DNA from 2 places in the Burkholderia sp. 22313 genome. Region 1 is predicted to be linked to the other one. Evidence: predicted binding sites of a transcription regulator. Region 1 holds the regulator's gene; the other holds the start of a gene.
What was found. Region 1 encodes LexA, which represses DNA repair genes until DNA is damaged. Its sites were predicted from a motif close to ACTGTATNNNNATACAGT; they were not measured.

Region 1 (15,234 bases):
GGTCTGCTTTCTGTGTAGTTCTACCGGGCGCGCGCGCGCCGGCTGCGATACGTGTCGAGCACGACTGCCACCACGATCACTGCCCCGGTGATGATCCGTTTGGTCGGTTCGTTCGCGCCGATTTGCGCCAGCCCCGCGGCCAGCACGGAGATGATCAATACGCCGAAGAACGTGCTGATCACCGAGCCGCGCCCGCCCATCAGGCTCGTGCCGCCGATCACGACGGCCGCGATCACCTGCAGTTCGAGGCCCACGCCCGCGTTCGGATCGGCGGCCTCGAGCCGCGAAATCTGGAACAGCGACGCGAGCCCCGCGAGCGCGCCCATCAGGGCGAATACGAGGATTTTATACGGCCGCGGGTTAACCCCGGCAAGCCGCACCGCCTCCTCGTTCGTGCCGATCCCGACGAGATAACGCCCGAACACGGTACGCGTCAGCACGAACTGTGCCGCGATCATCACCGCGACCGCGATCAGGAACGCCGGCGAGATGCCGAGCGCGATCGGGTTCGACAGGAAATCGAACGCGTCGCCGATGTAGGCCGTGCGCGAATTCGTCAGCTGGTACGCGACGCCGCGCGCGGCCTCGAGCACGCCGAGCGACACGATGAACGACGGAATCCGCCAGCCGACCGTGATCGCGCCCGTCAGCGAGCCGGTCACGGTCGCGACCGCGATCCCGATCAGCGCGGCCGGCAGCGGGCCCCACTGCCATTTCAGCGCGGCCACGCTGACCATCGACGCGGCCAGCGCGAGCACCGAGCCGACCGACAGGTCGATCCCGGCGATGATCAGCACGAAGGTCATCCCGACCGACATCACGACGAGATCGGGAATCTGGTTCGCGATCGTACTGAATGTATCGTAGGTCAGGAAATGCGAGCTCAGCGTCGAGAACAGCGCGATCATCGCGGCGAGCGCGCCGGCGAGCCCGAGATAGTTCGACACGCCGAGCCGCGTGCCGGACAGCGTGCGCGCGCGGCGCCCCGTTACGGTCTGCTGCGCGCCTGCGTCGCTCGGGGATACGGGAGGCTGGGTCATGACTGTCGTCCTGTCGTCGAGGTGCCGGAAGCCGCGCGCGGCGCCGCTCCCGCATCCGGATGCCGCGCGCCTTGCGGCAGCGCTTCGCGGCCGAAGCCGGCAAACGCCGCGGCCAGCAGCGCATCCTGGGTCCAGTTGCCGCGTTCGAACACGGCGGTCATGCGGCCGGCCGACATCACGCCGATCCGGTCGCAGATCAGCATCAGCTCGCGCAGGTCGCTCGAGACGACCACCAGCGCACGGCCTTCGCGCGCGAGCGCGCCCATCAGCGTATAGATCTCGAACTTGGCGCCGACGTCGATCCCGCGAGTCGGCTCGTCGAACAGCAGCACGCCCATGTCGCGCGCGAGCCAGCGGCCGATCACGACCTTCTGCTGGTTGCCGCCCGACAGTTCGCCCGCCGCCTGCGCGGCGCCGTGCGTGCGGATCCGCAACGCGTCGATCTGCTGCTCGGCGAGCGCCGTCTCGCGCGTCGTGTCGACGATGCCGCCGCGCGCGAGCCGGTCGAGCTGGCCAAGCGACACGTTCGACGTGACCGATTGCGACAGCAGCAACCCTTCGCCCTTGCGGTCCTCGGTGATCAGCGCGATGCCGTGCTTCACCGCGTCGACGGGCGAGCCGATGCGCGCCGGCTTCAGCGGATCGCCGACCGCGATCATCCCGGCATCCGGCGTGTCCGCGCCGTAGATCAGCCGCAGCAATTCGGTGCGCCCCGCGCCGATCAGCCCCGAGATGCCGAAGATTTCGCCCGAGCGGACCTCCAGCGACACGTCCTGCACGGCCGTGCCGCGCGTCATGCCCGACACGACGAGCCGCGGCGCGCCGATCCGGCGCGCGCCGAGATCGATGTGCTCGCCGATCTCGCGCCCGACCATCAGCGTGACGAGGCCGTCGGACGTCGTCGCGGCCATGTCGCCGACGTGCACGAGCCGGCCGTCGCGCAGCACCGCGACGCGCTCGGCGACGCGCGCGAGTTCCTCGAGCCGGTGCGAGATGTAGACGATCGCCACGCCGCGCGCCTTCAGCCGGTCGATCTGCTCGAACAGCAGCTCGACCTCGCGCGCGGTCAGCATCGCGGTCGGTTCGTCGAGGATCAGCACGCGGCAGTCGCCGATCAGGTTGCGCGCGATCTCGACCATCTGCTGATGGCCGATGCCGAGCGCGCCGACCGGCGTATCGGGATCGATCGCATCGAGCCCGACCTGCGCCATCGCCGCGCGCGCGTCCTCGCGCAGCCGCGCGCGATCGATGATGCCGAAGCGGCGCGGCAAACGGTTCAGAAACAGGTTTTCGGCAACCGTCAGCGTCGGCAGCAGGTTCAGCTCCTGCATCACCATGCGCACGCCGAGCGCTTCGGCCTGCGTGCGGCTCGCCGGCGCATACGCGTGGCCGCCGAGCTGCATCGTGCCGGCCGTCGGATCGACGAGCCCGCCGATGATCTTCGACAGCGTGCTCTTGCCCGCGCCGTTCTCGCCCGTGAGCGCGAGCGCTTCACCCGGCGCGAGCGTCAGCGTGACGTCGGCGAGCACCGGTTCGGCGTAGGTCTTGCCGACGCCGGAGACGGACAGCACGGGAACGGCTGAACGGGAGGGTTGGAAGGTCGGTTCCATCGCGATCCTGATTGCGGCCGCGCGCACGCGGCGCGCGGGTATGACGCTCACAAGTGCATTCGCATGCAGTGGCCGTGATCGCGCTCACCCCGTATAACGGCCACCGGACTGGATTCTTGAGGCCGGCGGCCGTGACGGCGCGGCGTTACTTCGTCACGAGATCCACCGGCGTCTCGACCACGCCGGACATGTCGGCCTGCTTGCGGTGCTCGGCGATCGCCTTGAGCGCCGTGTCGATGCCGAACACGGCCTGCTTCGCCGCGTATTGATCGGCGGTCGCGAGCACGCGGCCGTCCTTCAGCATCGGCTTGATCGCGTTGATGTTGTCGTAGCCGACCACGAACACCTTGCCCTGCTTGCCCGCCGCGCGGATGGCCGACACCGCGCCGATCGCCATGTTGTCGTTGCCGCACAGCAGCGCGCGCAGGTTCGGGTATTCGTTGAGCATCGCGGACGCGACCGCGTTGCCCTTGTCGATCTCCCATTCGCCCGACTGTACCGACACGACCTTCATCCCGCCCGCCTTCATCGCGTCCTGGAAGCCGGCCGTGCGCTGCTGCGCGTTGGTGGTCGTCGACACGCCTTCGATGATGCCGACCTGGTCGCCCGCCTTCAGCCGCTTCGCGAGGTAGTCGCCGATCTTGCGCGCGCCCTTGCGGTTGTCGGGGCCGACGAACGGCACGTTCAGGTTCTTCGATTTCAGCACGTCGGGATCGAGCCGGTTGTCGATGTTCACGACGATGATGCCCGCGTCGACCGCCTTCTTCACCACCGGCACGAGCGCCTTCGAATCAGCCGGCGCGAGCACGATCGCATCGACCTTCGACACGATCATCTGCTCGACGATGCGGATCTGGTTCGCGGTGTCGGTCTCGTCCTTGATGCCGTTCGTGATCAGGTCGAACTGGCTGGCGTTGTGCTTCTGGTATTCCTTCGCGCCGGTTTCCATCGTCAGGAAGAACTCGTTGGCGAGCGACTTCATCACGAGCGCGACCTTCGGCTTGGCCGCCGATTGCGCGTGAACGACCGGTGCGGCAACAACCGCGACGGCGGCAAGCGCGGCGGTCAGGAAGCGACGGCGGAAAAGGACCTTCATACACATCTCCTGGCGACTGGCCCCAACGGGCCGGATGGTTGTTTGACTGTTGTTTTAATGTGAGCAAACGTTTGCGCCACACTACCCGGGCATTGGCCATCGATGCTGCTTGTCGGTACCACGGAATGGAAGCGAGGCAGACGGCCGACTGCCTGGCGCGTGCTGTCGTCGACGCGCCACCGCCGGCGGGAAGCCGGCGGAGCGAAAGCTATGCTGTACCGTTTCGGTTCGACGCGCAACCCGTCTGATCAATAATTAAGGGTTTATTCGGAGCGTGCGGTTGCTCGTGGCGACGGCAGCGCAATGCGGCGTATTACGACGCGTCATGCCGGGTTCCGCGGCACCGCTTCGTCGCGATCGTCCGACGGCGGCGCGCCGAAGCGGTTCGCGTGCGGCGTGCCGGCGATGAAGCCGTTCATCACGAACAGCGCGATCGCGCCGACGATCGGCACGAAGATCAGCAGCATCCACCACCCCGACTTGTCGATGTCGTGCAGCCGCTTCACGCCGACCGCGATCGACGCCCACACCGAGACGACCGCGATCGCGAACAGCACGAGCATCGCCAGCAGCGGCAGATCGTCGCCCGACGAACCGCGCGAACCCGCATCGAAGATCGCGCTGAGCACGGCGTAGGCGACCGCGTAGATCCACCACGGCAAACGTCCGATCCGGCCTTCGAAGGAAAAGAGCAACCATTTCAGATTCATTGAGTGCCTCTTGGTCGTAGGGGATGCCTGGGCGCGTCGTGATGGTGAATATGGCGTGACCGGTTTTTTTCCGATCCGGCTCGTCCGTCGAACTCGCTTCGGGTCTTGTACTTGCCGCTTTCATTCGACACGGTGCGATGCGCCGCGCACCGCTGAACGCCCAAGCAGCCTGCCCGGCACCGCCGATGCGGTTTGCCGCCCCGTGTTCCGGCGCATTAAATCATATCTTCATGAAAATGGCCCGATCGACCGCGCTCGGGCCGACACACGCGAATGCGCCGTCTTGTCGTTCTGTTGATCGGCAAATGCGTGGCGGTCGCCGTTTTCGGCAAACCGGATCGTCGGCTACGACTTCGATCGAAGGCTCGACGCGCCGGCACGCGATGACGGCGGAACAAACCGGCGTCTTCGCGGCCGGATGCCATGTGTGCGGCGGCCGCCTGGCGCGCCCGCCGGAACGGCTGCTACCGCATCAGACCGCTTCGCGCAGCAGCCCCGCGATTTCCGCTTCGTTCAGCTGCGGCGCGAACATCTCGATCAGCCGATACGCATACGCGCGCAGGAACGCGCCCTTGCGCAACCCGACCCGCGTCGTGCTCGCCTCGAACAGGTGCTGCGTGTCGAGCGCGACGAGCCCCGTGTCGCGCTGCGGATCGAACGCCATCGCGGCGACGACGCCGATCCCCATCCCGAGTTCGACGTAGGTCTTGATCACGTCCGCGTCGATCGCGGTCAGCACGACGTCGGGCACGGCACCGGCCTGCGTGAACGCCTGGTCGATGTGCGAGCGGCCCGTGAAGTCCTGGTCGTACGTGATGATCGGGTACTCGGCGATTTCCTCGAGCGTCAGGTTCTCGCGGCCGACGAGCGGATGCCCCTTCGGCACGACCACCGTGTGGTGCCACGAATAGCACGGGAACGTGACGATGTCCGGATAGCGATCGAGCGCCTCGGTCGAGATGCCGAGATCGGCTTCGCCGTTCAGGATCATCTGCGCGATCTGCTGCGGGCTGCCCTGGCGCAGCGCGAGATGCACCTTCGGGAACACGTCGGTGAACTGGCGGATCACCTTCGGCAGCGCGTAGCGCGCCTGCGTGTGGGTCGTCGCGACGACGAGGTGGCCGCTGTCCTGGTCCGCGAACTGGCGCGCGACGCGGCGCAGGTTCTCGGCGTCGAGCAGCATCCGCTCGATCAGCTGGTGCACCGCCTTGCCCGGCTCCGTGAGCCCGGTGAGCCGCTTGCCGCGCCGGATGAAGATGTCGACGCCCAGTTCATCCTCGAGATCCTTGATCTGCTTCGACACGCCCGACTGCGACGTGTACAGCACGTTCGCGACTTCCGTCAGGTTCATGTTCTGACGCACGGCTTCGCGCACGAAACGCAATTGCTGAAAATTCATGGGTATGCCTCTTGGGCTGTCGTTGTTCGAATGTCGATTCGGGGCGGTATCCGCCCTCTTCTCTTGACCGGGTTCGGGCGTCAGTGTGCGGGAAATACACGGACCGCGCGCGGTACGGCCGTCGCGCCGTCGCCGACCTGCAGCGCGAGCGCACGCCACGCGTCGCGATCGAGTTCCGCTTCGAGCGCACCGCCCGTGCGCGCCTCGAGTTCGACGCGCACCGAGCCGCCGAGCGGAATCACGCGGCGCACGTCCACCGCGATGCCGTCGCGATGGCCGTCGCCGCCGGCCGGCCACAATTGCAGGTCGTGCGGCCGCACGTACGCGTTCGCGGGGCCCGCGAAGTCGGCGTCGACCGCGATCGGCGCCGCCGCCCCCTCGGCGACGAAGCCGTGCCCGGCGACCGTGCCCGGCAGCCGGTTCGCCGCGCCGAGAAACTCGTAGACGAATGCGCTTTGCGGATGATCGTAGACGTCCTGCGGGCTGCCGACCTGCTCCACATGGCCGCGGTTCAGCACGACGATCCGGTCGGCCACTTCCAGCGCTTCCTCCTGGTCATGCGTGACGAAGATCGTCGAGATGTGCAGGTCGTCGTGCAGACGACGCAGCCAGCCGCGCAGTTCCTTGCGCACCTTCGCGTCGAGCGCGCCGAACGGCTCGTCGAGCAGCAGCACCTTCGGCTCGACCGCGAGCGCGCGGGCCAGCGCGATCCGCTGGCGCTGGCCGCCCGACAGCTCGGACGGATAGCGCTGCGCGAGCCAGTCGAGCTGCACGAGCTTCAGCAGCTCGTGCACTTTCTCGCGGATCGCGGCATCCGACGGCCGCTCGCGGCGCGGCTTCACGCGCAGCCCGAACGCGACGTTCTCGAATACGGTCATGTGGCGGAACAGCGCGTAATGCTGGAACACGAAGCCGACCTGGCGATCGCGCGCGCCGACCGACGCGACGTCGAGCCCCTGCAGCACGACCTGGCCGGCGTCCGCGTGCTCGAGGCCCGCGATCACGCGCAGCAGCGTGGTCTTGCCGCAACCGGACGGCCCGAGCAGCGCGACGAGCTCGCCCGGCGGAAAGTCGAGCGACACGTTGTCGAGGGCGGTGAAATCGCCGAAGCGCTTCTGAAGGTGACGGACGGTGATACCCATTCTGGTTGCCTCTTTTACGATTTCGACGAAATGGCGGCGACGGGGCCGGCGTGAGCGGGAACGTCATCGCGCGCGCCGGCCAGTTCGGCGGCGAGATGACGCTCGGCGAGCAGCTTCAGCGCGAGCGTGACGAGCGCGAGCAGCGCCAGCACCGATGCCACCGCGAACGCCGCCGCGAAGTTGTATTCGTTGTACAGGATCTCGACGTGCAGCGGCATCGTGTCGGTCACGCCGCGGATGTGGCCGGACACGACCGACACCGCACCGAACTCGCCCATCGCGCGCGCATTGCACAGGATCACGCCGTACAGCAGGCCCCACTTCACGTTCGGCAGCGTCACGCGCCGGAAGATCTGCCAGCCCGACGCGCCGAGCACGCGCGCGGCCTCTTCCTCGTCGGTACCTTGCGCCTGCATCAGCGGGATCAGCTCGCGCGCGACGAACGGGAACGTGACGAAGATCGTCGCGAGCACGATGCCCGGCACCGCGAAGATGATCTGCACGTCGTGATCCTGCAGCCACGGGCCGAACCAGCCCTGCGCGCCGAACAGCAGCACGTAGACGAGGCCCGAGATCACCGGCGACACGGAAAACGGCAGGTCGATCAGCGTGGTCAGCAACGCCTTGCCGCGGAATTCGAACTTCGCGATTGCCCACGACGCGCACACGCCGAACACGAGATTGAGCGGCACCGCGATCACCGCGACGGTCAGCGTCAGCTTGATCGCCGACCACGCGTCGGGATCGGCGAGCGACGCGAGATAGAAGCCGACGCCCTTGCGCAGCGCCTCGAAGAACACCGCGGCGAGCGGCACGACGAGGAAGAACGCGAGGAACGCCAGCGCGACGCCGATCAGCAGCCAGCGCACGGCGCGCGACTCGCTGACGGGATCGAGCCGCTTCGCGGCGCGCGCGCGCGCGGCGGACGGGTTGTTCAGCACGGCACTCGACTCCTGGTTCATGGCTGGCCTCCTGCCGCGTTCGCGGCAACGCCGACGGCCGCCGGCGCCGGGCCGCTCGCGCCCTTGCTCGTCCTGCGCTGCAGATACCACTGCAGCGTGTTGATCAGGAGCAGCATCAGGAACGACACGACCAGCATCACGACCGCCAGCGCGGTCGCGCCTGCGTAGTCGTACTGCTCCAGCTTCGTGATGATGAGCAGCGACGTGATTTCGGATTTCATCGGCACGTTGCCGGCGATGAAGATCACCGACCCGTATTCGCCGAGCGCGCGCGCGAACGCGAGCGCGAAGCCGGTGAGCAGCGCCGGCAGCACGGCCGGCAGCACGACGCGGCGGAACGTCAGCCAGCGCGACGCGCCGAGGCACGCGGCGGCCTCTTCCTGCTCGCGTTCGAAATCCTCGAGCACCGGCTGCACGGTGCGCACGACGAACGGCAGCCCGATGAAGGTCAGCGCGACCAGCACGCCGACCGGCGTGAACGCGATCTTGATGCCGAACGGCGCGAGATACTGGCCGACCCAGCCCTTGGTCGCATAGACGGCCGCGAGCGAGATGCCGGCGACCGACGTCGGCAGCGCGAACGGCAGGTCGACGATCGCGTCGACGAGGCGCTTGAACGGGAACGTGTAGCGCACCAGCACCCACGCGACGAGAAAGCCGAACACGGCGTTGATCGCCGCGCCGCCCAGGGCGGAGGCAAACGTCAGCCGGTACGACGCGAGGACGCGCGGCGACGTGACGGCGGTGACGAACTGGTCCCACGACAGGGTCGCGGTCTTCAGGAACGTGGCGGCGAGCGGAATCAGCACCACGAGGCTCAAATAGGCCACCGTGATGCCGAGCGTCACGCCGAAACCGGGCAGCGCGCTCGGCTTGCGAAAGGTGTACGTCGTCATCGGATGCTCTTGCTGGGTGTTGCTGCTCACGGGTCCGGCGCGAACGCCGGCGCGGGAATCTCGCGCCGGCTGCCGGCCGGGGATGCGGCGCGCTGTCGTGGCGCGCCGCTGTCGTTATGGCTTGCTGCTTGCTGCCTGATGCGGCCGCGGTTACTGCGGCTTGTAGATCGAATCGAACACGCCGCCGTCCGCGAAATGCGTCTTCTGCGCATTCGTCCAGCCGCCGAAGGTGTCGTCGACCGTGTACAGCTTCAGCGTCGGGAACTGCTTCGTCAGCGCCGCCGGCACGTTCTTCGAACGCGGACGGTAATAGTTGCGCGCCGCGATCTCCTGGCCCTGCGGGCTGTAGAGGAAATTCAGGTAGGCCTCGGCCAGCTTGCGCGTGCCCTTCTTGTCGACCACCTTGTCGACCACCGCGACGGGCGGCTCGGCCAGGATGCTGACCGACGGCACGACGATCTCGAACTTGTCGGTGCCGAATTCCTTGATCGACAGGAACGCCTCGTTTTCCCATGCGATCAGCACGTCGCCGATCCCGCGCTGCACGAAGCTCGTCGTCGCGCCTCGCGCGCCCGAATCGAGCACGCCGGCGTTCTTGTAGAGCTTCGTCACGAACGCCTTCGCGCTCTGCTCGTTGCCGCCCGGCTTGTGCACGGCGTATGCCCAGGCGGCCAGGTAGTTCCAGCGCGCGCCGCCCGAGGTCTTCGGGTTCGGCGTGACGATCGAGATGCCCGGCCTGGTCAGGTCGTCCCAGTCCTTGATGCCCTTCGGATTGCCCTTGCGCACGAGGAACACGATCGTCGACGTGTACGGCGATGCGTTGTCCGGCAGGCGCTTTTGCCAGTCCTTGTTGACGAGGCCCTTGTTGGCGAGCGCGTCGATGTCGTACGCGAGCGCCAGCGTGACGACGTCGGCCTGCAAGCCGTCGAGCACCGAGCGCGCCTGCGCGCCCGAGCCGCCGTGCGACTGCTTGAAGTCGACCGTCTCGCCCGTCTTCGCCTTCCACACCTTGCCGAACGCCTGGTTGAAGTCCTGATACAGCTCGCGCGTCGGGTCGTACGACACGTTCAGGAACGTCGTATCGGCCTGCGCATGCGTCGCGACGCCCAGTACCGCCGCCGCGCCCAGCGCGAGTGTTGCGATCAGGCGGCCCACTGCGCCCGCCAGCCCCGTATTGCGCTTCGCCATCCTTGGTTCTCCCGTGTTGTCGGTATTGCGATGTCGGGCCAGTCTAACGAACGGGCTACATGATTAAAAATAATCGTTCTTCATTTTTTAATATTCAAAAGTGCTAACGCAGACGGGACGGACGGTTGCGGCGGATAAACCGACGTTTCGACGTCGCGAAATCGCGCCGGAACCGGCGTGATCGCGTCGAACCTCAAGTAACACTTGAAATTCGCGAAGTACTGTATAAAAATACAGCTCACTGTCTATCCATACAGTTCAGCCATGACCAAACTCACCGCCCGTCAGCAGCAAGTGTTCGACTTGATCCGCCGCGCGATCGAGCGCTCCGGTTTCCCGCCCACGCGTGCCGAGATCGCGGCCGAGCTCGGTTTCAGCTCGCCGAATGCGGCCGAGGAGCACCTCCGTGCGCTGGCGCGCAAGGGCGTGATCGAGCTGGCCGCCGGCGCGTCGCGCGGCATCCGCCTGCTCGGCATCGACGATGCGCCGCACCAGTTCACGCTGCCGCACGCCGGCCTGATGCAACTGTCGCTGCCGCTCGTCGGCCGGGTCGCGGCCGGTAGCCCGATCCTCGCGCAGGAACACATCTCCCAGCATTACGCATGCGATCCCGCGCTGTTCACGAGCAAGCCCGACTACCTGCTGAAGGTGCGCGGCCTGTCGATGCGCGACGCCGGCATTCTCGACGGCGACCTCCTCGCCGTGCAGAAGCGCACGGAAGCGAAGGACGGCCAGATCATCGTCGCCCGCCTCGGCGACGACGTCACGGTCAAGCGCCTGATGCGCCGGCCCGGCGGCCTCGAGCTGATCGCAGAGAACCCGGATTACGAAAACATCTTCGTCAAGGCCGGCAGCGCGGAATTCGCGCTGGAAGGCATCGCCGTCGGGCTGATCCGCTCGGGCGAACTCTGACAATCGGTCTCGCTGAGGAGAACATCATGGAACGCCTGTCCCGTCTGCTGCCTTTCCGTCAATTCGGCCGCCTGCGTCATCTGCGCGGCCGCACGCCCTGCGCGCCGCTGTCCGCCGCGGCGCCCGTGGTGAGCCAAGAAGTCGCAGTTGAACGGCAGGCGTCGCTGCTGCCGTCAGCGCTGCCCGCGTTCGCGCGGGTGTCGCTGAATGCCGGCCTCAATCACGCGGAACCGGCGCGTCGTGCGCCGGTGCGCGTCTATCACGGCCGCTCGCGCCTGATCATGGTCGGAACGATCGATGCCGTGTGCCGGATGATCGATCGCTGCATCGACGAGGAACGATCGGCCGCACACGGCGGTCTCTGATTGCGGAACCTGTCCGCACCGGAGGCATCGTGACTGGATCTTCGAGCCGCGCCCGGCGGCTCAAGCCCCTGCTGATCGTCGTGCTGGCCGTCGCCGCCCTGGTGGCGATCGGCTATGCATACGCGTCGCCGTACGTCGCGCTCGGTCGCCTGAAATCGGCGATCGACGCGCGCGATGCGCAGGCGGTCAGCGAATATGTCGATTTTCCGTCGCTGCGCATCAGCCTGAAGCAGCAGGTCACGGCAGAGTTGATGCGCCGGATCGACGCGGTGAAGAAGGACAATCCGTTCGCGGTGATCGGCGCGCTGATCGGTTCTGCATTGATCGGCCCGCTGGTCGATGCGTATGCAACGCCGGAAGGCGTGGCGGCGCTGATGAGCGGCATTCCGCCGCGCGGTAATCCGGGCGAACGGCCGCCCGACTGGTCGGGGCCGCCGTCCGGCGATGCGCCGGGCCATGCGCCGGCCACACCACCGGCCAATCCCGCGAGCCTCCCCGTACCGGGCAGCAGCGCCACCGCGTCAGCGGCGTCTGCGCCGGCCCCCACATCGGCACCCACATCGGCACCCGCGTCGGCCAGCCCGAGCGATGCAGGCCATCCGCAGCAAACGAGCGCCGGCTACCGGAATATCGATGAATTCGTCGTGACCTACCAGCGCAGCGCCGATGGCACGCGCTATGCGGCGATCTTCCATCGTGTCGGCCTGTTCTCGTGGAAGCTGTCCGCGATCGATCTGCACGCCTGAGCGTGCCGCGATCGAAATGGAGGCCGCCGTTGCGGCACGGCGCAAGACCAGCGTGAATCGCAGCGCGACCCAGCCGGTCAGGCAATCACGGCACGACTTGCCGTGTTACTTGCCGTTCGCAGTGGCCGCTTCGCGTTCGCGCGCGATCTCGGCCTTTTGCTCTTCCGCCGACGAACAGGCGACCAGAATGCTGCAGTTCACGCGATCGAGCAGTTGCGTATTGCCCGACCCCATCCACCACCTGGACAACCCGCTGCGGCACCGGTGGCCGACAACGACGAGGTCGGCCTTGATCTCCGTCGCGAGATTCGCGATTTCGTCGATCGGATAGCCGAACGCGAAATGGCCTTCCGCCTGAACGCCGCGCTCGCGCAGCCAGTTCACGCCTTCCTGCAGGATCTCGCGCGCCGTTTCCTCGAAACGGCCGCAGGCGACGTCGGTCAGCAGCCCTGCGCTTTGCGCGATGCTCGAGCGCATGTCGACGACCGACAGCAAATGCGTTTCCGCCTTCAGATCCATCGCGAGATTGGCGCCACAGCGCAATGCCTTGCGTCCTTCGAGCGTGCCGTCGTAGCACAGCAAAATCTTGTTGTAGCTAGCCATGAAACCTCCCTATCGCGACTACGTGCGCTATGCACTCATCATGGTGCGCCGCAATTCCGGACGCAAGGGATGGAAAACGCTGATTCGCCACGCGGGGCGCGTCGGCGATGATGCAGTGCACGATCCGTGCACGCCTGCACCGTGCCGCGCGGGCATGCCCTGAAGGGATGCGGCCGATGCACTAGAATGGCCCGTTCATGCCGTCGGCGCGCGTTCGCTTCGGCCATGTCGATCTGACAAGCATTCGTCCGATCCGTTCGCCTGCCCGCATGCCGGCCCGGCCGGCCACGAAGCCGAAAAACGCGCCCGCTTACAACGACAACCTGCCCATGTCCGTTGCACCGATCGAGTTCCGGAACGTCGAAAAGCGCTATGGCGACAAGCTCGTCGTCAACGACCTGTCCTTCCACGTCCAGGCCGGCGAATGCTACGGCCTGCTCGGGCCGAACGGCGCCGGCAAGACCACCACCCTGCGGATGCTGCTCGGCCTCGCGTATCCCGACGCGGGCGCCATTTCACTGTGCGGCGAACCCGTTCCGTCGCGCGCGCGGCATGCGCGCCAGCGAGTCGGCGTCGTCCCGCAGTTCGACAACCTCGACCCCGACTTCACGGTCCGCGAAAACCTGCTCGTGTTCAGCCGCTATTTCGGGATGTCCGCGCAGGCCGCACGCGCGCTCGTGCAGCCGCTGCTCGAATTCGCGAAGCTGGAAAACAAGGCCGATGCGAAGGTCGGCGAGTTGTCGGGCGGCATGAAGCGCCGGCTGACGCTCGCCCGTGCGCTCGTCAACGATCCCGACGTGCTGGTGCTCGACGAACCGACGACGGGCCTCGATCCGCAGGCGCGGCACCTGATGTGGGAGCGGTTGCGCTCGCTGCTCGCGCGCGGCAAGACGATCCTGATCACCACGCATTTCATGGAAGAAGCCGAGCGCCTGTGCGACCGACTGTGCGTGATCGAGGAAGGCCGCAAGATCGCCGAAGGCACGCCGCACGCATTGATCGAATCGGAGATCGGCTGCGACGTGATCGAGATCTACGGTCCCGATCCGGTCGCGCTGCGTGACGAACTGGCGGCGTTCGCGAAGCACACCGAGATCAGCGGCGAGACGCTGTTCTGCTACGTGACCGACCCCGAGCCGCTCAGCGCGCGGCTCAAGGGGCGCACGGGGTTGCGCTATCTGCATCGTCCGGCCAATCTGGAAGACGTGTTCCTGCGGCTCACCGGCCGCGACATGCAGGACTGATCGATCATGGACGTACGCAACTATTCCAGCGCCGCGCCGTCCGCACCGCCGCGCGAATCGCGCTTCGCGATCGCGCTGCCCGCGAATGCCACCAACTGGATCGCCGTGTGGCGGCGCAACTACCTCGTGTGGCGCAAGCTCGCGCTCGCGTCGCTGTTCGGCAATCTCGCCGATCCGATGATCTATCTGTTCGGGCTGGGATTCGGGCTCGGCCTGATGCTCGGCCACGTCGACGGCGTGTCGTACATCGCGTTCCTCGCGGCCGGCACCGTCGGTTCGAGCGTGATGATGTCCGCGAGCTTCGAGTCGATGTATTCGGGTTTCTCGCGGATGCACGTGCAGCGCACCTGGGAAGCGATCATGCACACGCCGCTCGCGCTCGGCGACATCGTGCTCGGCGAGATTGTCTGGGGGGCGAGCAAGGCACTGTTGTCGGGCGTCGCGATCATGCTGGTCGCGGGCCTGCTCGGCTATGCGCGGTTTCCGTCGATGCTCGCGGCGCTGCCCGTGATCGCGCTCGCCGGCCTCGCGTTCGCGAGCACCGCGATGATCGTCACCGCGCTCGCGCCGTCCTACGACTTCTTCATGTTCTATCAGACGCTCGTGCTGACGCCGATGCTGCTGCTGTCGGGCGTGTTCTTCCCGGTCACGCAATTGCCGCCGGTCGCGCAGCACGCGGCGCATGCGCTGCCGCTCGCGAACGCGGTCGAATTGATCCGGCCCGCGATGCTCGGCCGGCCGGCGGCGGACGTCGGCCTGCATCTCGCGGTGCTCGCCGGCTATGCAGTCGGCGGCTTCGTGGTGTCCGCGTGGCTGTTCCGGCGGCGGATGATGCGCTGACGGCCGGCGCGCCACGCGCCGGCTCGATGCGACGAAATCGGGACGACGTTATTCGTCGTCGTCACTCCACGGAATCTCGACGTCGGTCAGGAACGCGACGGTCGCGAGCGGGCCGCCTTCCTGGCGGCCGAGCTTGCCGTCCGCGCGATGCCATTCGACGCGGAACTGCGTACCCGGATCGTCGGCGACGAGATAGACCGCGCGCAGCTCTTCCGCGTCGGCTTCCTCCACCGGGCCGTCGAACGACACCAGCATCTTCTGCGGCCACAGGCCGTTCGCCGGATCGTAAATGCGGTCGCCCTGCGGAATGTCGATGCTGGCCTCGACGCCGATCGTGGCGGAGGCTTCGATGATCATCGTGCCGAGCGCGTTCAGCACGGCAGTCGCCCGCGCGGAATTGGCCTGGCGGATCGCGAGATCGCCGCGCGTCAGCGCCTTTTCGAGTCGAGGATGAATCTTCGGTTGGGTCATGCGTTTTCCT
Region 2 (15,234 bases), on a different contig from region 1:
GAACGACAGCAGGCTGCCGATCCCGAAGTTGCGCACGACGAGCGCGCGCAGGTCGACGACCGGATCGTCGGCGCTCAGCGCGTGCACGATGAACAGGAAGCCGCAGATGCCGGAGATCCATGCGCAGATCAGGATGACGTCGTCGCTGAACCAGTTCTTGCGCGGGCCTTCCTCCAGCACGTATTCGAGGCAGCCGAGGAAACCCGACATCAGCACGATGCCGGGATAGTCGCCGCGCCTGACGAGGCTGAGGTCGGGGGCGTCGATCCGCACGTAGCGCGGCACCAGCGCGGCCACGACGACGCCCGGCACGAGGTTCAGGTAGAACAGCCAGTGCCACGACCATTGATCGGTGATCCAGCCGCCGATCACCGGCCCGATTGCCGGCGCGAGCGACGCGAGCGCGCCGATCGTCGTCGACGCGACCAGCCGCTGCCTGCCCGGGAACAGCACGAACGCGGTCGTGAACACGGTGGGGATCATCGCGGCGCCGAGCGCGCCTTGCAACCCGCGAAACAGGATCATCGAATTGATGTCCCACGCGAGCCCGCACAGCATGCTCGTGATCGTGAAGCCGATCGCCGACGCGACGAACAGCCAGCGCGTCGACATCACCTTCGACAGCCAGCCCGACATCGGGATCACGATGATCTCGGCGATCAGGTAGGCCGTCTGCACCCACGACAGCTCGTCCTGGCTTGCAGAGAGCCCGCCGCCGATGTCGCGCAGCGACGACGCGACGATCTGGATGTCGAGCGTCGCCATGAAGAAGCCGACGCACATCAGCGCGAACGCGAAGACACGCTGTTTCGTCGGTTGCGACGCCGGGTCGCCGGAGAATGCGGTGGTCATCGTCGGCTCCCGTTCAGTTCGCGTGGCCGGTATGCACGGTCACGACCGCGGACAGGCCCGGGCGCAGCACCTGCTCGATGCCCGGCTGCGGATCGAGCTGCACGCGCACCGGCACGCGCTGCACGATCTTCGTGAAGTTGCCGGTCGCGTTCTCGGGCGGCAGCACGCTGAAGGTCGCGCCGGTCGCGGGCGCGAGGCTGTCGACGCGGCCATGCAGGCGCAGGCTCGACGCATCGAGCGCGACGTCGACGCGATCGCCCGCGCGCATCTTGCGCAGCTGGTCCTCCTTGAAGTTCGCGTCGATCCACAGCCCGGAAGCGGGCACGATCGTCAGCAGCGGCACGCCGACGTTCGCGAGCATCCCGACGCGGCCCGTGCGGTTGCCGACGTAGCCGTCGGCCGGCGAGCGGATCGTCGTGTATTCGACGTTGAGCGCCGCGACCCGTTGCGCGGCGAGCGCCGTGTTCACGCGGGCCCGCGCATCGGCGAGCTGCGCGCCGAGCACGTCGAGCTGCCGCTTCGATGCGAGCCACGCGGCGTCGCTGCGGGCGACGGCCGCAGCCGCCTTCGCATAGTCGGCGTCCGCGCGTTCGACGATCTGGCTCGACACCGCATCGGATTTCACGAGCGCGCGGTAGCGCACGCGGTCGGCCGACGCACGCGTGAGCTCGGCCGACGATGCGTTCCGGTCCGCCGCGTGCTGGCCGATCACCGCGTATTGAAGCTGTTGCTTCGCTTCGAGCTCCGTCACGGCGGCGCGTGCGCCGTCGACTTCCGCGCTGGCCTGCGCGAGCTTCGCATCGTAGTCGCGCGCGTCGAGCTGCACGAGCACGTCGCCGGCCTTCACGCGCTGGTTGTCGGTCACGAGGATCTTGTCGACGAAGCCGTTCACCTTCGGCGCAAGCACCGTGACGTCGCCGCCGACATACGCATCGTCGGTGCTTTCCTGAAAGCGCAGCACCCACAGCCAGTCGAGCGTCGCGGCCGCGACCGCGACGATGACGGCGCCCACCGCGATCCGCATCCACGGCACGCGGCGCTGCGTGGCCGGCCGGTCGATTGTGGCTGCGTCGCGGGCGGCAGCGGTTGGGGTCGTTTCCATCGATTCACCTATGTATATGCACTTATTGAAGCGACCGACGACACGTCGCCGATCGGGGAAGTCGTCAATCGCGCTCCGGCAGGTTGTGCGTAATCCGGAACAATTCGTCTCTGAGGCGGGCCGCGCGGGCCGACCCGAACCGCTGCTCGAACGCTTGCTGTGCGGCGAGCCAGTGCGCATGCGCGTCGGCGATCTTCGTTTCGCCGTGCGCGGTCAGCGCGAACGTCTGGCGGCGGCAACGCGGCTCGATCCGGCCCGTCACCAGCGCCGCGCCGATCAGCGGCTTGAGGGCCCGCAGCAGCGCCGTGCGCTCGATCACCAGGGCGGCCGACAGCGTCGCCATCGTCAGGCCCGGGCGCTCCCGCAGCAGCGCGAGAATGCTGTACTGCGACGGCGTGACGCCCGCCCGCGACAGATAGCGCTCGTAGAACTGCGAGACCCGCCGTGCGGCTTGCCGAACCGCGAAGCAATCGTCATCGGTAAGCTTGGTCGTGTGCATGTGCACATATTAGGTGGCACGGCGAGGCGAAGCGAGCGGCGGCGCAGGATCAGATTGGTGCCGTGGCTGTACCAATCGATGGCCGGACGGCGCGTTTTCGCGCCGGATCAGGCCGCGGCGGGAACAATCCCGCCTTCGTGGTCACAGTACGCGGCCGTGTAGTCGATGAACGCCTTGACCTTCGCCGGCAGCAGCGCGCGGTTGGCGTAAGCGAGCTTGATTTCGACGAACGCGTCGACGAGATCGGCGCCTTCGAGCAACTGCACGAGCGCGCCCGACGCGAGTTCGACCTCGACGAGCGTTCTCGGCACGACGCCGATGCCGAAGTCGTGCATCACCATTTCGCGATTGAAGACGGGGCTGTTCGACGCGATGTCGAAGTTCAACGGCACGGTCAGCAAATCGCCGTCGACACGAAACGACAGCGCGGGCCGGCGCAGCGACGGCGACATCGGCACGAACGCGTGCCCGGCGAGCTCGGCTGGCGTTGCCGGGCGCGGATGCGTGCGCAGATACGCAGGCGTCGCGACGATCACCACCGGGATGCGTTCGACCAGCCGCACGACGGTCGTCTCGCTCGTCAACATGTACGGCACGACGATGCCGATGTCGTAGCCTTCGCCGACGAGGTCGACCGGGCGCTCGGTCAGCGTGACGTCGAGGCGCACCTTCGGATGCGCGGCCTTGAAGCCGGCGATCAGCGGCACGAGCCGGTTCAGCGCGGCCGTTGTATGCGCGACGAGGCGCAGCAGCCCCTCGGGTTCGCGCGTATGGGATTGCGCCTGTGCTTCCAGCGAATCGAGTTCGTCGAGCACGGCCGCGCAGCGTTCGTAGATGCGCTCGGCGGTTTCGGTCAGCGACACCTGGCGCGTGGTCCGGTGCAGCAAGCGGCTGCCGAAGCGCGCCTCCAGATCCGCGACCGCCCGCGACACCACCGGCCGTGCGAGGCCGTGCATGTCGGCCGCGCGCGTGAAGCTGCGCGTTTCCACCACCGACCGGAAAATCCGCAGCTTGTCGATGTAGTCCATGTCCGTCTCCTTGACGCGGTGGCCGGCCGCCGGCGCCGTTACGGCGGAGTGTACATTGACTTTATGCATATGCACATATAAATTGCCGGTCATGAACGATCTCCAGATGGCCCAGGCCTGCAATTGCCTCGCGCTGCGTCAGGCGGCGCGCTTCGTCACGCAACGCTACGAGCGGCATCTGGCCCCGGTCGGGGTCACGCCCGCGCAGTTCTCGATCATGGCGAACCTGTCGCACCGGCCCGGGCTGGTGATGAGCGAGCTCGCCGATACGCTGGTGATGGATCGCACGACGCTGTTGCGCGCGCTGAAGCCGCTGCAGCGCGACGGATTCGTCGCCGCGGCGGCGTCCGAGCATGATGCGCGCGCGCATGCGCTCAGCCTGACGAAGCTCGGCGAGCGCACCTATGCGCAGGCGAAAGTCGCGTGGCAGGCCGCGCAGGACGAGTTCGAGACGCAGTTCGGCCGCGGCCGGGCCAAGGCGCTGCGTGACGAGCTGTTCAGCCTGACGGCGATGCGCTAGGCCCGGCGCGCACGGTAGTATTGCAAAGGCGATCCGGATCCACCGGACGAGACACGAGGAGCACCCCCCATGCTGCAGTTGAGCGAGCGCGACGACGCGATGTTGCGCGGCGCATTCGGCGACGGCGTCGCGCGCGCGATGCGGATCGTCGCGCGCACGGCCGAAGTCATGTCGGCGCCGCACCTGATCGACATCACGTCCGCGCATATCGACGGCTGTCTTTACCACGGCCAGACGAGCCTCGACTTCGTCGAGTATTTCGTCGACACCGGCGCGCAAGTCGCGGTGCCGACCACGCTGAACGTCGGGTCGCTCGACCTGATCCATCCCGAGCTCTATCACGGCGACCGCACGATCCAGCGCGACGCGCAGCGCCTGATGGATGCGCACCTGCAACTCGGCTGCGAATCGAGTTTCACGTGCGCGCCGTATCAGCTGAAGAATCGTCCGCGTCTCGGTGAGCAGATCGCATGGGCCGAATCGAATGCGATCGTGTTCGCCAATTCGGTGCTCGGTGCGCGCACCAGCCGCTACGGCGACTTTCTCGATCTGGCCGCCGCGATCACCGGCCGCGCGCCGTATGCGGGGCTGCACGTGGAGGCGAATCGCGCGGCGCGGATCGTGTTCAACGCGCCGGACTTCGGCGGCCGGCCGTCGCGCGACATCTATTTCGCGGCGCTTGGGCTGCTGATCGGCAGGATCGCCGGCGCGATCGTACCGGCGATCGTCGGGCTGCCCGCGGACACCAGCGAAGACGAACTCAAGGCACTCGGCGCGGCCGCCGCATCGAGCGGCGCGGTCGCGCTGTTCCATGCGGTGGGCGTCACGCCCGAGGCGCCGACGCTCGATGCCGCGTTGCATGGTCGCGCCGCCGAACGCACGGTCGACGTCGCGATGGCCGATCTCGACGAGATTCGTCGCACGCTGAATCATGGCTCGGCGGGCGATGCGCTCGTCGCGGTCGCGCTCGGCACGCCGCATTTCTCGCTGGCCGAATTCCGCACGCTCGACGCGCTGCTCGACCGGTTCGACGGCAAGCCGAAGTGCGATTTCTACGTGAACACGAGCCGCTTCATCCTGTGGGAACTGGGCGAGCTCGGGCTCGCGTCGAAATTCGATGCGCGCGGCATCCAGATCGTCGTCGACACCTGCACGTACATCACGCCGGTGATGAAGCAACTGTCGGGCCTGGTGATGACCAACTCGGGGAAATGGGCATCGTATGCGCCGGCGAACATCGGCGTCACGGTGGCGTACGGCAGCATGCGCGAGTGCGTGCGCTCCGCGTTCGAAGGCAAGGTGCGATTCGATGACTGACGCAACGAACGGGCAACTGACGGGCGACACGCTCGTGCCGGGCAGCGCATGCGCGAACACGATCGTGCTCGACAAGCCGCTCAGTTTCTGGGGCGGCTACGACTCGGGCGCGGGGCGGATCGTCGATCGCGGGCATCCGCAGGCCGGCGCGAGCCTGGCCGGCCGGATCATGGTGATGCCGCACGCGAAGGGCTCGAGTTCGAGCAGCAGCGTGCTCGCGGAAGCGGTGCGCAACGGCACGGGGCCGGTCGGGATCGTGCTGAAGGAGCGCGACCTGATCATCTCGATCGGCGCGATCGTCGCTGCGGAGCTGTATGCGATCGCGGTGCCGGTGGTGTGCGTGACGGATGCCGTGTACGACGCGATCGTCGCCGCGAACGGCGAGGTGCGGATCGAGGCGGGGGAGGGCGGTGCGCGCATTGGTATAGGCGGCTGACGCATCGCGCGCTCGTCGGTTCAGAGGAAGCGGATGCGCGGCGCATCGTCCGCGGTGAGCGACAGCGCATGTTTTGCCGCATTCATCTCGCGTCTGCCGCCTGGCTGCTTGAGCCGCCGGATTTCGGGCCAGCCAATCAGGCCGAACGCCGAACGCAGGATCGCGCTCAGCACGAAGAAGCCGAGTGCGGTTCCGCCAAACCACGCAAAGATGTCGAGCATGCCGTTCGTGCTGCCTTGTAGCACCGACATGATGCCGATGGCGAACGCCACGGCGATCAGAATGCCGATCGTCGCGATGACATCGGTTCGGGCGCTGGCGACGCGTGCGGGACGAACGAGATAGATCGAACCGTCGGTCACGTTGTGGATGCCGTAGATCGCGAGACTATCGCGGCCCTCGGCATACGCGACATGCAGCCGGTCGCCTGCAACGACGAACAGGTTGCGCGTCCCGCCTGTCCGGAGCGTGAGCGGCGCATCGAATGCGTCGAGTCGAAGCTCGATCTCTTCGATGCTCTGCGTCGTCCAGCCGAGGTTGTTGCTCCATACCTTCGTACTGATCGTCTTCTGGCCGACGGACGTCACGCAGCCGGACGCGATTCGCATGGAACGATCCGTCATACGTTGCTCCGTTCGAACGTGAGTCGGGGCGGCTGGCATTGCCACTTTTCCTGGGCTTCGCGCCGTTGCGGCCGGAACACCAGTTCGGACAAGCCGCCGATCGCGATCAGCGTGCCCAGCAGGCTGATGATGCTGACGAACACGGTCAGTGCGAAGACGAGTGCCCAGCCGCCGTTGAACGCGGCGCTGCCGATCAGCAGGCTCAGCACGAACACGCACGATGCCCACGTGAGCAGCGACAGGTTGTGTTCCCTCTGCGCGAGCGCGTCGTAGGGTGGAATCGCCAGATCGTTGCTGACGATCCACGCGATTCTGCGACGGCCATGATCGTCGAAAATGCACGCGCTTACCGGCATGCCGGGCTGGAGCCTATCGATCTGCTTGAACGCTTCTGCATCGACGTCGCCCGCTGCGATGAAGTAGCAGGTGTCCTGCATCGTCAGGCGATAAAGCGGCACCTGGTTGGTATTGGCCGCGATACGGATGAGATTCGTATCGATACGGTCGATCGTCGACTCGATCACGGTGGTGTGATTGCGCATGGCTGAAAGTGGGCGTCGGCCCGTATCACGTTGACGTGGCATTCATCATACCGATGAAGTGATGTGCAGGCCCGGCGCGCGGCGCCGCCCGCGTTTTCCCGTCATTCGAGCGCCGTGCCCGCCGCCGCTTCCCGATAGGCACTCGGCGTCTGCCCGGCCCACCGTCGGAACGCCCGCGTGAAATTCGCCGGGTCGGTGAATTGCAGCCGCTCGGCGATCGTCTTCAGGTCGAGGTCCGATGCCGCGAGCAACTGCTTCGCGTCGCGAAACCGCGCTTCGTCGAGCAGTTGCCGGTAGCTCCATCCGGCTTCCTCGAGCCGGCGCCGCAACGTGCGCGTCGATACGAGCAGGGCGTCGGCGAGCGCCTCCGGGCTCGAATAGTCGCCGGCCGTGCGCGCCAGTTCAGCGCGCACGCGCTCGACGAGATCGCCTTCCTCCTGGCGCACCTGCGCATACTCGCGCTCGACCTGCACGAGCGCCTGCCGGTGCGCGACGTCGTCGGCGAGCGGCAGCGGCCAGTCCAGCACGTCGCGCGCGATCCACAGCGCATTCGCCGCGCAGCCGAATTCGACCGGCGGCAACTGATCGCGATAGCGCGCGAAATAGCCGGGTTCCGGCCACGTGAAGCGCAGCGCGATCGGCGGCGACGCGCGCCCGGACCACTGCGAAATATTTTGCGCGAGCCCCGTCAGCACGAACTCGAACATCACGTGATGCTGCAGCACGGGGCTCGTCTGCACGCCGTGCAGTTCGAGCGTCGCGCCGTGTTCGTCTTCCGCATAGGTCAGCCGATATTGACGGTTGCGCATCCGGAAGTAGCGGTGCGTGACGACCAATGCGTCGCGGATGTCCCGCGCGGTCAGCGTGGCGTAGCCGAGGAAGCCGTGCACGGTCGGTTTCAGCAGCAGCCCGAACGCGAGCCCGATGCCCGGATCGCCGCCGATCTCGATCGCGTTGAGCACGAGCCGGCCCCATTGCGTCGGCGCGACGCGCGCGTCCGGTTCGGCCAACACCGCGTCGCGCAGCCCGGTGCCCGCGCGCACCGCGGCCAGATCAACGCCGCGCGCGGCCAGCGCCTGCAGCAGCAGGCGCGTATAGGCGACCGGAATCGTCGGCCGGCGTAGCCCGAGGTGGTCCTTGCGTGGCAGGGAGGTCATGTCTTTTTGGCCGGAAATGACAAGCATTATGGCTGTTTGCCCCCTCACGTTCAAGGCGGCGGGCGGCCTACGATGACACCCATCGCTTACCGGCAGGATCATCATGACGACCTCTTTCCCCCATCTGCTCGCGCCGCTCGATCTCGGTTTCACCACGCTGAAGAACCGCGTGCTGATGGGCTCGATGCACACGGGCCTCGAGGACAGCCGCAAGACACTGCCGCGCCTCGCCGACTATTTCGCCGAACGCGCGCGCGGTGGCGTCGGCCTGATCGTGACCGGCGGCTTCGCGCCGAACGTGGCCGGCTGGACCAAGCCGTTCGGCGGCACGCTGATGACGTCGGCCGGCGCGCGGCGCCATCGCGTGATCACCGACGCCGTGCATGCGGACGACGGCAAGATCGCGCTGCAGATCCTGCATACCGGCCGCTATGGCTACCACCCGTTCGCGGTCGCGCCGACGAAGATCAAGTCGCCGATCTCGCCGTTCGCGCCGCACGAACTCGGCGCGCGCGGTGTCGAGCGGCAGATCCGCGCGTTCGTCCGCTGCGCGCAGCTCGCACGCGAGGCCGGCTACGACGGCGTCGAGATCATGGGCTCCGAGGGCTACCTGATCAACCAGTTCATCTCGATGCACACGAACAAGCGCAGCGATCAGTGGGGCGGCTCGTACGAGAATCGCATTCGCCTGCCGATCGAGATCATCGAGCGTACGCGCGAAGCGGTCGGGCGCGACTTCATCCTGATCTACCGGCTGTCGATGCTCGACCTGATCCCGGACGGCAGCGACTGGCGCGAGACCGTGCAGCTCGCGAAGGCGGTCGAGCGCGCGGGCGCGACCATCATCAACACGGGGATCGGCTGGCACGAGGCGCGCGTGCCGACGATCGCGACCTCCGTGCCGCGCGGCGCGTTCGCATGGGTGACGAAGAAGATGACGGGCGAGGTCGGCATCCCGCTCGTGACGACCAACCGGATCAACCGGCCCGAAGTGGCCGAGCAGATTCTCGCGGACGGCTGCGCGGACATGGTGTCGATGGCGCGCCCGCTGCTCGCGGATGCCGAGTTCGTCGTCAAGGCCGCGCAGGGCCGCGCCGACGAGATCAACACCTGCATCGGCTGCAACCAGGCGTGCCTCGACCATGCGTTCAAGAACAAGATCGCGTCATGCCTGCTGAACCCGCGCGCCTGCCACGAGACGGAGCTGATCTATGTACGCGTGCAGCAGCCGAAGCGCATCGCGGTGGTCGGTGCCGGGCCGGCCGGGCTCGCCTGCTCGACCGTGCTCGCGCAGCGCGGCCATCGCGTCGACCTGTTCGACAGCGCGGCGGAGATCGGCGGCCAGTTCAACCTGGCGAAGCGGATTCCGGGCAAGGAGGAGTTCGACGAAGCGCTGCGTTACTTCGGCCGCCAGGTCGAACTGACCGGCGTGAACCTGCAGTTGAATCGTCGCGTCGACGCGAGCGACCTGATCGCGGGTGGCTACGACGAGATCGTGCTCGCGACCGGCGTCGCGCCGCGCGACCCGAAGATTCCCGGGCAGGACGGACCGAACGTGCTCAGCTATATCGACGTGCTCACCGGCCGGCAGCCGGTCGGCCGGCGTGTTGCCGTGGTCGGCGCGGGCGGCATCGGCTTCGACGTCGCCGAGTATCTGGTGCTGGACGGCGCGTCGCCGACGCTCGATCTGGAAGAATGGAAAGCGGAGTGGGGCGTGACCGATCCGGCCGCGACGCGCGGCGGCGTGACGCGCGCGCAGGTTGCGGCGCCCGCGCGCGACGTGACGCTGCTGCAGCGCAAGGCCGCGCCGCTCGGCAAGGGCCTTGGCAAGACGACGGGCTGGATTCATCGCGCGACGCTGAAGATGAAGCAGGTGAAGATGATCGGCGGCGTGAACTACGAGCGGATCGATGCGTGCGGGCTGCACGTGTCGTACGGCGAGCAGCGCACCGGCCATGAACTGATCGAAGCCGACACGATCGTGCTGTGCACGGGGCAGGAACCGCAGCGTGCGTTGCTCGCGCCGCTGCAGGCAGCCGGACGCTCGGTGCACCTGATCGGTGGCGCGGAACTGGCTGCCGAACTCGATGCGAAGCGGGCGATCGACCAGGGCTCGCGGCTGGCGGCGCGGTTGTAACGGGCTGTCGCTTCCGGTGGTGAGGCCGGTGGTGAGGCCGGTCGTGAGGCGAAGGGGCCGTGCGGCGGCGACTCGCGGCCTTGCGCCCGCTGATGCTGGCGGCATGCGCGGGCATGCCGACCTGCGTCGAACGAATGGACGGCGTCGCCCTGCAACGTGGCGACGCGATCCCGGCAGATAGCGATCCGCCGCCGGCCGGCGCGCGTCAGGCCGCTTCGGCCCGTTCTTCCGCTTCCGCTTCGAGCATCGCCTTGACGATCAGATAGATGGCCGGCAGGTCGTCGTCGTCGCGACGCCAGTCGACGGGCTCCTCGACGTCCGCGGCAACCAGGCGGCTGTCGCGCAGGCGGATGAACGCGTCGACGACCGTCGGGTCGTTGCGGCTCAGGAAACCGGTATTCGAGAAGGCGAGCTCCTCGATGTTCAGCAGCGCCTGCCAGCTCATCGTGCGGGCGGCCGCTGGATGCGTGCGGCGCCGCAGGCCGAGCGCGCGTTGCGCGGGGCCGCCGGCGACACGCTGCAGGTCGACGACCGCCCGCTGCGCGGCACGCTCGAAGTGGGCGGGGTTGAAGCCGGGTTGCTCGGGATCGAATGCGGATGACTGGAACATGGTCGCCTCACAAAAGTCCGTCCGTCATGGGTGACGGAATTCGGGTCAAATGGTGCAAAAACACTGTAAATATATACAGTGTTCGAGGCGGTTTCAAGTCCCGAATGAATAGGCGTGTGCGGCGACGGGTTTTTGTCGATCGGCGCGCGGCCCCGGCACGCGATTCAAACCGATGCCGCGATCGTCTCCCGCAGCCAGCGATGCGCGGGATCGCGATGCACGCGCTCGTGCCACAGCATCGACATCTCGTAGCCGGGCACCTCGACCGGCGCCTCCACGACGCGCAACGCGGGGACGTCGCGCACCAGCCGCTCGGGCAGCATCGCGACGAGGTCGGTGCTGGCAACGGCCGACATCACGAACAGGAAATGCGGGACCGACAACACGACGCGTCGCGCGGCGCCTGCCTTCGCCAGCGCTTCGTCCGTCACGCCGAGGAAGCCGCCGCCGTCGGGCGACACGATCACGTGTTCCAGCGCGCCGAACTGCGCGAGCGTGGGGCGCCGCTTCAGCTTCGGATGGCCGGCGCGACCGACCAGCACGTAGCGCTCGACGAACAGCGGCAGGCGCCGCATCCCTTCCGGCGACCCTTCGGTCGTATGGAACGCCAGGTCGATGCCGTTTCGTTCGGCATCCTGCTCGATGCGCGGCGGCACCAGCTCGACGACGGCGAGCCGCGTCGCGGGGGCGGCTGAACGCAGCGTGTTCAGCGCGGGCAGGACGATCGTCGATTCGCCATAGTCGGTCGCGGCCACGCGCCAGGTGTTCGTCGCGGTCGCCGGATCGAACGGCGTGGCCGTCAGCACCGCGCGTTCGACCGCTTCGAGGGCATCCCGTAGCGGCTCGCGCAGCGTTTCCGCGCGCGCGGTCGGCCGCATTCCGCGCGGCCCCGGCAGCAGCAGCGGATCGCCGAACAGGTCGCGCAGCTTCTGCAACTGCACGCTGACCGACGGCTGAGACATGTTCAGCTTGTCCGCGGCACGCGTGACGTTGTGCTCCGCGAGCAGCACGTCGAGCGTGACGAGCAGGTTCAGGTCCAGTCGTCTGAGATTGTTCATGGCTATACCTGGAATATCAGGAATTCATTTCAACTATATCGTTGGCGGCGGCATCCTGCAGTCATTCAATCAACGGAGCAGTGAACATGAACGTGCTGATCGTCTATGCCCATCCCGAACCGCGCTCGCTGAACGGCGCATTGCGGGACTTCGCGGTCGACCATCTCGAAGCGGCGGGCCACACCGTGCAGGTGACCGATCTGTATGCGATGAACTGGAAGGCCGCGTTCGATGCGAACGACGTGACCGGTCGCGCGCCCGATGCGCGTTTCGATCCGTCGCTCGACTCGAAAAATGCGTTTGCGGCGGGCCTGCAAAGCGACGACATCGCGCACGAGCAGGAGAAGCTGAAGTGGGCCGATGCGGTGATCCTGCAGTTCCCGCTGTGGTGGTTCTCGATGCCCGCGATCATGAAGGGCTGGGTGGAGCGCGTCTATGCGTGCGGTTTCGCTTATGGCGTGGGCGAGCATTCCGATACGCACTGGGGCGATCGCTATGGCGAAGGGTCGTTCGCCGGCAAGCGCGCGATGCTGATCGTCACGGCGGGCGGCTGGGCGTCGCACTACAGCGCGCGCGGCATCAACGGGCCGATCGACGACGTACTGTTCCCGATCCAGCACGGGATGCTGTATTACCCGGGGTTCGACGTGCTGCCGCCGTTCGTGATCTATCGGACGGGAAAGATGAACGGCGCGCGCTTCGACGAAACGCGTGCCGCGCTCGGCAAGCGCCTCGATGAACTGTGGACGGCACAGCCGATTCCGTTCCGGCGGCAGAACGCGGGCGATTACGAGATTCCGGCGCTGACGTTGAAGGAGGAGATCGCGCCGGGGAAAGCGGGATTTGCCGCGCATCTGGCGCGCGAGATGTGATCGTCGCGACATCGACGTGAGGCGTCGCAATACGCGAAGCAAGCGCTGCGAAACGACACGGGCGGCAGGCGATGTGCGCGCCTGCCGCCCGTGTGGCGTGTCTTGCGGCCGTTCGGAAACGGCGCGCTTCGCCGTCACTTACCGATCATCGTCCCGCACCGAAGACGGATGCCGGCACAGCGCCCGCACGTCCATCTCCATATACGGAAACAACGGCAGCTGGCTCAACAGGTCATGCAGTTGCTGCACGCTCTCGACATCGAAGATGCTGACGTTCGCATACTGCCCCGCGATGCGCCACAGATGCCGCCAGGTCCCGTCGTTCATCAGCCGTTGGCACATCGCCTTCTCTTCGGCCTTCAGCGTGGCCGCCTTGACCGGATCCATGTCCGTCGGCAGACGGACGGTCATTTCCACATGAAACAGCATCCTGCACTCCTTGCGTTGTCGATTCGTCGAACGGAACGGCCGCTCAGGCCTGCGCCCGCGCCCGCTCGACTTCGCTCGCCGGCACGTCCTGCTGGTCCTTGAGCAGCGAGAAATCGAAGTCGATCAGCGCGAACTGTCCGTCGATGCCATACGGCTTGCCTTGGTCGCCCTCGGCCTGCTTGACCTTCGGGATCAGCCCTTCGCGGGTCGCGAATGCAAAGTCGTCCCAGATGTGCGGATCGCCTTCGATGTTGATCTGCGTCGTCAGCTTACGATATCCGTCCGCGGAAACGAAGAAGTGGATGTGCGCCGGACGATGGCCGTGGCGGCCGAGCTGGTCGAGCAGCTGCTCCGTCTTGCTGCCCGGCGGCACGCTGTAGCCGACCGGCAGCACGCTGCGGAAGCTGTAGCGGCCGTCGGCATCGGTGCGGATCGAGCGGCGCAGGTTGAACGCCGGCTGCGATGGGTCGAAGTACGAGTAGTTGCCCAGATGGTTCGCGTGCCACACCTCGACGAGCGCGTTCGCGATCGGCGCGCCGTCGTGACCGAGCACCTGGCCGCGCATGATCAGCGTCTGGCCCGGATCGGTGCCGTCGTCGAGGCGCGCATGGCCGACCGATTCCGGTGCGCCCGCGACATACAGCGGCCCCTCGATCGTGCGCGGCGTGCCGCCCTGGATGCCGGCCTTTTCCTCGGCTTCGTCCATCCGCACGTCGAGGAAGCGCTCGAGGCCGAGTCCCGCGGCGATCAGCCCGAATTCACGGCCGGCTTCGTTCAGGTAGTTCAGCGCGGTCCAGAATTCGCTCGGTTGCACGTCGAAGTCCTCGATCGTGTAGCAGATGTCCTTCACGATCCGGTTGACGATCGCGCGCACGCGCGGATTGCCGGGCTTTTCCGCGGCGTCGTCGAAGGTTTTCAGCAGGGCGTCGATGGCTTGCTTGTTCATCTGTGTCTCCGGTTTCGGTTGTCGTGTCGTGTGGGATCAGCGGGCGTCGCGTCGCATCCGTTCGATGCGGGCCCAGTCGAAGGTGATGCCGAGGCCGGGCGTCGCCGGCAGGTGCAGCTGGAAATCCTGGTAACGCAGCGGCTCGACGAGGATTTCCTCGGTGAGCAGCAGCGGGCCGAACAGTTCGGTGCCCCATTTCAGCGAGCCGAACGTGCTGAACAGTTGCGCGGACGCCATCGTGCCGGCCGCGCCTTCGAGCATCGTGCCGCCGTACAGGTCGATGCCGGCCGCCGACGCGATCGAGGCGACGCTCGCCGCGCCGAGCAGGCCGCCCGACTGCGCGATCTTCACCGCGAACACGTCGGCCGCGCGGTCCTGCGCGAGCGCGAACGCATCGACGGGGCCGTGCAGCGCTTCGTCGGCCATGATCGGGATCCGCGCGAGTTGCGTGAGGCGCTTCAGCCCCGCGCGATTGGTCGCGGCGATCGGCTGTTCGACGAGGCTCACGCCGGCGTCCGCCAGTCGTGCGCCGGCGCGGATCGCGTCGGTTTCGCTCCAGGCCTGGTTCACGTCGACGCGCACGTCGCCGCGCTCGCCGAGCGCACGCTTGATCGCGATCACGTGCGCGACGTCGTCGTCGACCGCATTCGAGCCGATCTTCAGCTTGAAGGCGCGATGGCGGCGCGCGTCCAGCATCGCCTCGGCTTCCGCGATGTCGCGCTGCGTGTCGCCGCTCGCGAGCGTCCACGCAACGTCGACCGCATCGGTCGTGCGGCCGCCGAACAGCTCGGACAGCGGCACGCCGAGGCGGCGCGCCTGCGCGTCGAACAGCGCGGTCTCGATCGCGCACTTCGCGAACCGGTTGCCCTGGAACAGCTTGCGCGCCCGTGCCATCGCGGCGCCCGGGCGCGTCGCGTCCATGCCCTGCAGCAGCGGTGCGAAATAGGTGTCGATGTTGACCTTGATGCTCTCGGGGCTCTCCTCGCCGTAGGCGAGACCGCCGATCGTGGTCGCCTCGCCGACGCCTTCGATACCGTCCGTGCATCGAACCCGGACCAGCACGAGGGTCTGGCAATTCATCGTGGCGACCGATAATTTGTGGGGCC

Region 2: the regulator LexA is predicted to act here: its motif matches at 10,886-10,903, upstream of ACTJKF_RS01525 (DUF2471 family protein).

What each region holds. Positions count from the first base shown of each region.
Region 1 is NZ_JBQEON010000008.1:127,246-142,479, forward strand. It holds gene ACTJKF_RS09230 (ABC transporter permease) at 21-1,040, opposite strand; gene ACTJKF_RS09235 (sugar ABC transporter ATP-binding protein) at 1,037-2,650, opposite strand; gene ACTJKF_RS09240 (sugar ABC transporter substrate-binding protein) at 2,796-3,746, opposite strand; gene ACTJKF_RS09245 (DUF805 domain-containing protein) at 4,070-4,456, opposite strand; gene ACTJKF_RS09250 (CysB family HTH-type transcriptional regulator) at 4,929-5,855, opposite strand; gene ACTJKF_RS09255 (sulfate/molybdate ABC transporter ATP-binding protein) at 5,936-6,997, opposite strand; gene cysW (sulfate ABC transporter permease subunit CysW) at 7,012-7,959, opposite strand; gene cysT (sulfate ABC transporter permease subunit CysT) at 7,956-8,855, opposite strand; gene ACTJKF_RS09270 (sulfate ABC transporter substrate-binding protein) at 9,006-10,043, opposite strand; gene lexA (transcriptional repressor LexA) at 10,308-10,955, shown strand; gene ACTJKF_RS09280 (hypothetical protein) at 10,982-11,320, shown strand; gene ACTJKF_RS09285 (DUF2939 domain-containing protein) at 11,350-12,066, shown strand; gene ACTJKF_RS09290 (universal stress protein) at 12,172-12,669, opposite strand; gene ACTJKF_RS09295 (hypothetical protein) at 12,668-12,832, shown strand; gene nodI (nodulation factor ABC transporter ATP-binding protein NodI) at 12,999-13,913, shown strand; gene ACTJKF_RS09305 (ABC transporter permease) at 13,920-14,753, shown strand; gene ACTJKF_RS09310 (hypothetical protein) at 14,802-15,224, opposite strand.
Region 2 is NZ_JBQEON010000001.1:356,659-371,892, reverse strand. It holds gene ACTJKF_RS01580 (DHA2 family efflux MFS transporter permease subunit) at 1-852, opposite strand, end outside; gene ACTJKF_RS01575 (HlyD family secretion protein) at 866-1,954, opposite strand; gene ACTJKF_RS01570 (MarR family winged helix-turn-helix transcriptional regulator) at 2,019-2,453, opposite strand; gene ACTJKF_RS01565 (LysR family transcriptional regulator) at 2,561-3,481, opposite strand; gene ACTJKF_RS01560 (MarR family winged helix-turn-helix transcriptional regulator) at 3,573-4,001, shown strand; gene ACTJKF_RS01555 (aconitase X) at 4,071-5,318, shown strand; gene ACTJKF_RS01550 (aconitase X swivel domain-containing protein) at 5,311-5,754, shown strand; gene ACTJKF_RS01545 (hypothetical protein) at 5,775-6,377, opposite strand; gene ACTJKF_RS01540 (hypothetical protein) at 6,374-6,919, opposite strand; gene ACTJKF_RS01535 (AraC family transcriptional regulator) at 7,021-8,103, opposite strand; gene ACTJKF_RS01530 (oxidoreductase) at 8,180-10,213, shown strand; gene ACTJKF_RS01525 (DUF2471 family protein) at 10,419-10,823, opposite strand; gene ACTJKF_RS01520 (LysR family transcriptional regulator) at 10,988-11,881, opposite strand; gene ACTJKF_RS01515 (NAD(P)H-dependent oxidoreductase) at 11,968-12,753, shown strand; gene catC (muconolactone Delta-isomerase) at 12,892-13,182, opposite strand; gene catA (catechol 1,2-dioxygenase) at 13,226-14,128, opposite strand; gene ACTJKF_RS01500 (muconate/chloromuconate family cycloisomerase) at 14,165-15,234, opposite strand, start outside.